2 regions of the Variovorax sp. LG9.2 genome follow, and region 2 is predicted to be linked to the other one. Evidence: riboswitches for the same ligand, from Rfam matches in the RefSeq annotation. Region 2 holds a riboswitch; the other holds the start of a gene.

Region 1 (4,411 bases), on a different contig from region 2:
GCTGGCGGCCGGCGTGCACAGCGCCGCTCGCTTGTACGACGCGGGCTTTTTGCTGCATGTACTGCCCGACGCCGAGGTGCCAGTCGCCGCGCGCGACCATGCGCTGCGAATCGCGGCGCTGGCACCACAGGCCGCGCGATTCAACAAGCGCACTTTCGCTGCCTTGAACGAGTCGGTATCGAGCGAGGTTCAGGGCCTGCTGCGGGGCGCGTACGACTATGCCGATTCTCCCGAGCACCACGAAGGCATTGCTGCCTTCCTCGCCAAACGCGCTCCCGTTTTTTGACGTGGCTTGTTCTAGTCGTGGCGGGATCTCGAACGCGCCAGCGTCATGATCGCCAATCTGCTCGATGCGCTCGATGCGCTCGATCTGGAGCCCGGTGCGCGTACCGCAGTGCAGGTCAAAAAATCGGTCGAGGCGTCGTCGCCGAACTGCCGCGAAACGCCATGGGCAAGGTTCAGAAGGCGCGGCTGCGAGAGCAGGACAAAGCGTTGTTCTCGCGCTGACATCAAGAGCAAACCCGCACCCAAAAAAACGGCCCCGGGATCCTAAGGATCTCGGGGCCGTTGTTTCGAATAGGTGTCTGCGAATGGAGCCGAACCCGCATCCTGAACCAGGGTTCAGGTGGGCGAGGGCAGCAGGGCTTCGGGTTCATCTAACGCGAGATGATCACGCCTACCTAGCGATGTACCAAGCCCGGCTCCGGAGAGCATTGGAACAAGGAAATATTAAGTTCGACAACACCGCAGACAAGCACGAGTCTACGCCAGCCCCACGCTCGCTGTGTAGGCCATCAGAGCAAATGTCCATCGCCCGCGAGGGCATTGTCGAGGCGCTGCAAAAGCTGCGGCAGGCGTGGGTCGTCCAGCTCGGCGTGATTCGCTGTATCTGAGGGCGTGGCCATCCTCACGAGCGGTGCGACCGGGCTCCCGGCTGCGGCGACGGGCGCGGGCGCGACCTCGGCAGCAGATGCGAATGCGGCCTGCGCCTGAATCAAATCGAACGCGATATTCAGCGAGGCCAGCACGGCGATGCGGTCGCGCGCCTTCACCTTGCCGGCATCGCGAATCTTGCACATGGCAGCGTCGACGTGGTCGACCGCGCTGCGCAATTGCGACTCGCCGTCTGCGGGGCAGCCGAGCAAATAGCTCTGGCCCATGATCTGTACTTCTATCTGCTTCATGCTGCGGAATCTTCAGGAGAGGGTGGGTCGGCCGGCAGCCTTTCGAGCAGCGCGTCGATGCGCGTTCGAGCGGCAGCGAGCCGCGATTTGAGCGCGTCGCGCTCCCGCGTCAGCGCATCGACCTGTTCCTGCAACAGCGCATTGGTGCGTTGCACCTCTTCGTGGCGAACCAGGAGTCGCTCGACTCGGTCGGCGATCTGGTCAATGGGACTGGCGGCGGACATGGGTCTGGATTGTAGGTTCCCGCGATTGCAAGTTCTTTCAATTTAGAATCCGGCCCGTTGGTGCTGGCGCCGTGGTTCACGCGGCGCAGTTCAACGGGAAGCAGGAGTCGCGGTCTTCACCACAACGAAGACCGAAGCCACCTGCGCTGCCCCCGCAACGGTCAAACAGACGATGCCGGCGTTCATGCGCCGACATCACTTTCCCCAGCAGCCACTGGGCGCCCTGAAACAGGCGCCTGGGAAGGCGGGTCGAGCACTCTGTCAGCCCGGATACCGGCCAACGAAGCGGCAAGCCGCGCGCGTCACCGTTGGGTGGCGCGCGCAGCCGGCCATTACGCCCAACCACCGGCGGGGAAGCCGGTGACGGGCACTGCTATCCGGTCCTCTCAAATGAAAACCAGTGTTCCCCTGCTTGCCGCCTTGCTGCAAGTGCCACTCCTTGCGCTCGCACAAAGCCCGTCATCGCTCAGCGAAACGGTGGTCACCGCGACCCGCGTGCCCCAGCCCCGGTCTGAATTGGTCGCTGATGTGTCGATCGTCGACCGTGAAACGATCGAGCGCAGCGGCGCCGTCGGCGTTGCCGACGTGTTGGCACGTTTGCCCGGCGTCGAAATCACGCGCAACGGTGGTGTCGGCAACACAACCAGCGTGTTCCTTCGCGGCGCCGACACGCGTTTCACGGCTGTGTATGTCGATGGCGTGCGTGTCGATTCGCAGTCGACCGGCGGTGCTACATGGGAAAGCATTCCGCTGGCGCAGATCGACCGCATTGAAGTGCTGCGAGGCCCGGCCGCCGCGGTCTACGGCTCGGACGCCATTGGCGGCGTGATCCAGCTCTTCACGCGGCGCGGCGAAGGGGTTGCCACTCCGTACGTCGGCTTCGGTTTCGGCAGCAAGGGCTTGCGTACATCGCAGGCCGGTGTCAGTGGTTCGGTTGGCGCTTTTGACTATTCGATCGGCGCGGCGTATCAGGAAAACGCTGGGTTTGACGTACGCACGCCATCGGTCGCCAACCATGATCCGGACAAGGACTACTACCATGCGAGCTCGGCTAACGTGCGACTCGGCTACCAGATCAACGCGCAGCACCGGATCGACGCCACGGTGCTCGAGAGCGAAACCAATTCGGGCTACGACAACTATGGCTACAACCCGAAGCAGCCGGTGAACGACCGCAATCTCTACCATTTGCGAACCGCCGGCCTGAGTTGGTCGGCGCAGTGGACAGAGGCCTACAGCACCAAGCTTTCGGTGACCGACTCAAACTCGCGATACGAAACGACGCCGTCGGCTTACATCACGCAAACGCAGCTGCGCAATTACCTGTTCCGGAACGAGTACCGCCTCGGCGCCAGCCTGTTCACCGCGGCTTTAGAGCGTCGTGAGGACAAGCTCTTCAACCCGGCACTGGACAGCTTCAGCACCACCATCTTCAGGAAGCGCTCGCAAGACGCGCTGGCGCTCGGCTACGGTTTCAATCAGGGCGCCCATTCGCTGCAACTGAACGTGCGTCATGACAACGACAGCGAGTTCGGTGGCAAGACCACCGGCAGCGCGGCCTACGGCTATTCGTTTGCGCAGAACTGGCGTGCGACCGCTTCGGCTGGCACGGCATTCCGCGCACCCACCCTGTACCAGCGCTTCAGCGAATACGGCAACGCGGCCCTGCAGCCCGAGACCTCGCTCAACGCCGAGATCGGATTGCGATACGCCGATGCCGCGACAGCAGGCAGCATCGTGGCCTACCGCAATCGCGTGCGAAATCTCATCACTTTCGACAATGACTCGACCGCGTGCAGCTCCGGCTTCGGTTGCTACGCGAACACCGCCCGCGCCGTGCTGCGGGGCGTTACCCTTGCGGGCAGCCATCACATCGGCGACGTGACGTTGCGCGGTTCGCTCGACTTCCAGGACCCGAAGGACGCCGAGACAGACAAGCTGCTGGCCTTGCGCTCGCGTCGGCATGCCACGCTGGGTGCTGACTGGCGTGTTGCCGGATGGACCTTGGGTGCCGAAATTCAGGCCTCGGGCTTTCGCTATGCGGATGCGGCCAACAAGAAGACGCTCGGTGGTTACACGCTGTTCAATCTCAGTGCGAGCACCGAGATTGTTCGCGACGTCACGCTTTTGGCGCGCGTCGACAACTTGGGTGACACAAACTACCAGCTGGTCGATGGCTACGCAACTCCGGGCCGTGCTGTCTATGTCGGGGTCAAGTGGCAGCCACACTGAACGCCATGACGACGGTCTGCGCAATGGCTTTCCGCTGACGATGCCGCATTCCTTGTACCCCGATGAGCGCGCGGCTGACCGGCCGCGCGAGTTCATTCTCGGCGGCCAGAGGAGCGGCAAGTCACGACTCGCCGAGCAGCGGGCGGTCGACTGGCTTGCTGCGTCATCCGATCACCGTGCAGTGATGGTGGCGACGGCGCAGGCGCACGACGACGAGATGCGCGCGCGCATCCTGCGACACCGGCAGGACCGCGCTCTTCGCTTGCCAGCGATGTCAACTGTCGAGGAGTCTTCCGCACTGGCCGAGGCCATCGTTGCGCATTCCGCTGCCGATACGATGGTGGTCGTCGACTGCCTTACGCTGTGGCTTACCCACCTGCTGATGCCCTACACGCCCCGCACTCCCCACATGTCGTATGTGTCGGACGGTCCGGCGACGGACATGGCCTTACCTATCGACGCGACCCAGCGTATTGCAATGCTCGTCGCTGCCTTGCGCGGCGCGCGCGGCCCGATCGTGCTGGTCGGCAATGAGATCGGCCTCGGCGTCATCCCATTGGGCGGTGAAACGCGTGCTTTCGTCGATGCGTTGGGCCGGCTCAACCAGGAAGTGGCCGCAGCATGCGATCGCGTCACGCTGATGGTGGCCGGCTTGCCGCTGACGTTGAAGGCACCGGCGCGGCCGGTTTGACGGACATGAACAAGATCATCACGGCGCTCTGGACCATCTGCGTGCCGATGGCGCTGATGTTTGTGGCAGCGCTGCCGGCG
Region 2 (4,411 bases):
TTGCTGACGACCTTGCCCGTGGTCTGCCTCGGCGTCTTCGCGCCGTTGGCGCCATCGCTGGGCCGCCGCTTCGGCACCGAGCGGACGCTGCTCGGTTGCATGGCGCTGATCTTCATCGGCACCTTGCTGCGCGGCAGCGGCAGTGTCGGGCTGCTGTTCGTCGCATCGGCCATCGCGGCCGCTGGCATCGCGGTGTCGAACGTGCTGCTGTCGGGCCTGGTCAAGCGCGACTTCGCAAAGCAGGCCGCGCTGATGATGGGGCTCTACACCATGGCGGTCTGTGGCGGTGCCGCTGCCGCAGCCGGCTTTACCGTGCCGCTCGAACATGCCATGGGCGGTGGATGGACCTGGGCCCTGGCGCTGTGGGCCGTGCCGGCCGGCGTGGTCACCCTGCTGTGGGCGCCGCAAGCATGGTCGCTGGCTCCAGTCGCCAGCGAAGCTGCCTACACCGTGCGTGGCCTGTGGCGCGACAAGCTGGCGTGGCAGGTCACTTTCTTCATGGGACTGCAATCGGCTCTCGCGTACATCGTCATGAGTTGGCTCGCGCCAATCCTGAGGGAGCGTGGCCTTGGCGATGCGGCGGCAGGCTACGTTCTGTCGCTGTCGATCATCACGCAGGTGATCACCTGCCTCGTCGTGCCGGCCATCGCAGTCAAGTTCCGCAATCAGGTCGGAGTGGCCGTGGTGTTGGCCGTGCTCATCGTCGCGGCCATGCTGGGCTGCCTGCTGGCGCCGCTGTCGGGCATCTGGGTCTGGGCCGTGCTGCTCGGCATTGCGCAAGGCGGCTCATTCGCACTGGCGTTGACCTTCATCGTGCTGCGTTCGCCCGATGCACATGTGGCGGCGCACCTGTCGGGCATGGCGCAAGGCGTGGGCTATATGGTCGCGGCCCTCGGCCCGCTGCTGGTGGGTCTGCTGCGCGGGTGGACCGGCGGGTTCGCGGCGGCGGCGTGGCTGTTCGTGGGGCTCGGCGTGGCGCTGGTGGTGGCCGGGCTTGGCGCGGGTCGCATGCTGCACGTGGGGGCGGTGACGGTGCCCGCGCTGGGCGGCAGTCGCTAGAGCGCGGTGCGGGTGTCGATGCCGGCGATTTTTTAAGAATCGGCTGGGCGTTGCTTTGAAGCGTATGGCCGCATGAGCATTGCGCTGCCCCTTGAGATCCACGACCTGGCGCTGCAGGGGATGGGCGCATCTGTCACGGAGGCCTGGACAGGATCAGGCTGGGGCGCGCTCGGTGGGCCGTTTGGGTGAGGTCACCAAGGCAGGCTCCCCTATAATTTAACGGTTGGTGCTCGCTTTGGTTTTCAGGTCAAAGCAGTTCAACGGGAATCAGGATGGGATGCCGTGTATGTCTGAGTGGACGTGCTTCGGCGCCCGAACCTGAGCTGCCCCCGCAACGGTAAGCGGACGCAAGCCTAGTGCTTGCAGCTCGTATTAAGTGCCCACTAGGTGAACGCCGCGAAAGCGACGGCCCGGGAAGGGAATACGGGTCGTCTTCGCCAGCCCGGATACCGGCCAATGAGGTGGTGCGTCATGCGAATGATGCGCCTTGCGGTGCATGCCTGCGGGGAAGCGGGCGAGCATGTCCAGTGCGGTGTTTCCATCATCATTTATTTCCCTTTCAGGTCGCTTGAGGTGACGCTGCTCCGCCAGTTTGTGGGCGATGGCGACGCCATGCATCTACGCATGGTCCGAAATGCTGTCCCCGTGCAAACGAAGGTCACGGGATGAGCACAGCCACTGCCGTGTCCTGCCGCGCGCTGATGATCACTGCCCCGGCTTCGGGCCAAGGCAAGACCACGGTCACTGCCGCGCTGGCGCACTGGCACCGCAGCCGAGGCCGCCGCGTGCGGGTGTTTAAAACCGGCCCAGACTTTCTCGACCCCATGGTGCTGGAGTGCGCCAGCGGCGCGCCAGTGCAGCAGCTCGACCTATGGATGGGTGGCGAAGCGCACTGTGCTGAATTGCTCTACGACGCCGCCATTCAGGCCGATCTAATCCTGGTCGAAGGCGTGATGGGTTTGCATGACGGGACGCCGTCGAGTGCTGATCTCGCATTGCGTTTCGGCCTGCCGCTGTTGGCCGTGATCGATGCCTCGGCGATGGCGCAAACCTTCGGTGCCGTGGCGCACGGGCTTGCCACTTACAGAGCCGGCCTGCAACTGATCGGCGTGCTGGCCAACCGAGTCGGCAGCTCGAGCCATGCGCAGATGTTGCGGGAAAGCTTGCCTGCCGGCATGACCTGGTATGGCACGCTGCCGCGTGGCGGAAACTACGGGTTGCCCGCGCGTCACTTAGGGCTGGTGCAGGCTGCAGAAGTCGGTGACATGGCCGAGCGGATTGCAGCTGCCGCACTGGCGCTCGGCGAGAACGGGGAGTTGCCCATCCCGCCAGTTGTTCAGTTCGAGACACCGCTCGCCTCGGACAATCTGGTGCTCCCTGCACTGCTGAGCGGCACCACGATTGCCATCGCGCGAGACGCTGCCTTTTCATTTTTATACCCCGCTAATTTGGACACACTGCGTGCCCTGGGCGCACAGCTGTGCTTCTTCTCGCCCTTAGCCAACGAACCGGTGCCGACTGCAGCTCAAGCGCTGTACCTGCCCGGCGGTTATCCGGAATTGCACTTGCAGGCGTTGGCGAACAACACCGCCGCGCGCCAATCCATCCATGCGCACCACGCTGCTGGCCGGCCCCTGGTCGCAGAGTGCGGCGGCATGCTCGCACTGCTTGAGACGCTCAGCGACAAGGCAGGCCACAGCTCGCCGATGATGGGCCTGCTGCCCGGCCAGGGCGTCATGACCGATCGGCTCGTCAATCTCGGCATGCACAGCCTGGTGCTGCCTCAAGGCCAGGTGCGCGGTCATACCTTCCACCATGGACGCATTGCGACAACGTTGCCGGCCACGCTGCACACCGTGGCTCAGCGCCAACATGGTCGGCCCGAAGCCGTATTCCACCAAGGCCGCTTGTTCGCTTCGTTCATGCACCTGTACTTTCCGAGCAACCCACTGGCCATCGCCGCGTTGTTCAAGCCATGACCTTGTCTCCAATGTCCACCGAGCGAGCACCGCAGCCCTTGCACGACACTCAACCACCACAGGGTGCATCGCACGGCCGCGTCACCGTGCACACCGGCCCCGGCAAAGGCAAGAGCACAGCCGCGTTCGGGCTCGCGCTGCGCGCTGCCGGCCAAGGCGAAACAGTCAAGATCTACCAGTTCATGAAAGTGCCCACGGCGCGCTTTGGCGAGCACCGCTTATTCGAGCAACTGGGCATGCCTATCGAAGGTCTGGGCGACGGCTTTAGCTGGAAGAGCCGCGACTTGGAACATTCGGCCGAACTCGCGCGCGCGGGTTGGGCCCGTGCCGAGGCCACAGTGCGAGCCGGCGCGCACTCCCTGGTGGTGCTCGACGAAATCATGTATCCGCTGCGCTATGGCTGGATGTCGCTCGACCCGGTACTGGCCTGCCTGCGCGAGCGCCCATCGCATGTGCATGTGGTGCTCACTGGCCGCAATGCGCCGCAGGAACTGATCGACATCGCCGATTCAGTGACCGAGATGGCATTGATCAAACACCACTTCAAGGCAGGTGTGCCGGCACAACGCGGCATCGAGGACTAGTCACTTCGTCGCTCGCCTGACTTCTCTACGCTCACTCAGCCCATTCAGGAATCGACCATGCAATCCCGCAAGATCCCCGCCACCATCGTCACGGGTTTTCTCGGCAGTGGCAAGACCACTCTGCTGCGTCACCTGCTGCAAAACGCCCAAGGCCTGCGCATCGCAGTGATCGTCAACGAGTTCGGCGAGCTAGGCATCGACGGCGAATTGCTGAAAGGCTGCGGCATCGGCTGCGACGAGACCGGCGCGCCCAACGGCCAGTTGTTCGAATTGGCCAACGGATGCTTGTGCTGCACCGTGCAGGAAGAGTTTGCCCCGGTCATGGAGCAGCTTGCTGCCCGCCGCGACCAGATCGACTACCTGGTGATCGAGACCTCCGGCCTGGCGTTGCCCAAGCCGCTGGTACAGGCCTTCCAGTGGCCCGCGTTGCGCAACGCCTTCACCGTCGATGCCGTGGTCGCGGTGGTGGATGCGCCTGCCGTGGCGGCCGGCCGCTTCGCCGACGATCCGGTGGCGGTTGACGCCCAGCGCCGCGCCGACGACAACCTGGACCACGACTCGCCATTGCACGAGTTGTTCGAAGACCAGCTCGCTACCGCCGACCTGGTGATCGTGCACAAGACCGACGGTATGGACACTGCAGCGCTGGCCGTCGTCGAAGCTGCCATCCGCTTGGAGACAGCGCCGGGCGTCAAGCTGCTGCATGCCCAGCATGGCCGCATCGACCTGGCCGTGCTGCTGGGCCTGGAGCGTGCGGTCGAAGACGTGATCGACCAACGCAAGACGCAC

Evidence for each region. A riboswitch is a leader RNA that binds a small molecule or an ion and turns the genes downstream of it on or off. The one in region 2 is predicted to bind cobalamin.
Region 1: linked by a shared signal. The riboswitch ahead of QN413_RS13045 (TonB-dependent receptor domain-containing protein) and the one ahead of QN413_RS16080 (cobyrinate a,c-diamide synthase) in region 2 are both predicted to bind cobalamin.

Annotation. Positions count from the first base shown of each region.
Region 1 covers NZ_JASJXB010000010.1:142,631-147,041, forward strand. The annotation lists gene QN413_RS13025 (enoyl-CoA hydratase/isomerase family protein) at 1-286, shown strand, start outside; gene QN413_RS13030 (hypothetical protein) at 332-553, shown strand; gene QN413_RS13035 (cell division protein ZapA) at 795-1,184, opposite strand; gene QN413_RS13040 (DUF904 domain-containing protein) at 1,181-1,408, opposite strand; cobalamin riboswitch at 1,450-1,705, shown strand; gene QN413_RS13045 (TonB-dependent receptor domain-containing protein) at 1,799-3,640, shown strand; gene QN413_RS13050 (bifunctional adenosylcobinamide kinase/adenosylcobinamide-phosphate guanylyltransferase) at 3,681-4,331, shown strand; gene QN413_RS13055 (helical backbone metal receptor) at 4,379-4,411, shown strand, end outside.
Region 2 covers NZ_JASJXB010000015.1:19,110-23,520, forward strand. The annotation lists gene QN413_RS16075 (MFS transporter) at 1-1,059, shown strand, start outside; cobalamin riboswitch at 1,267-1,532, shown strand; gene QN413_RS16080 (cobyrinate a,c-diamide synthase) at 1,725-3,038, shown strand; gene cobO (cob(I)yrinic acid a,c-diamide adenosyltransferase) at 3,050-3,622, shown strand; gene cobW (cobalamin biosynthesis protein CobW) at 3,680-4,411, shown strand, end outside.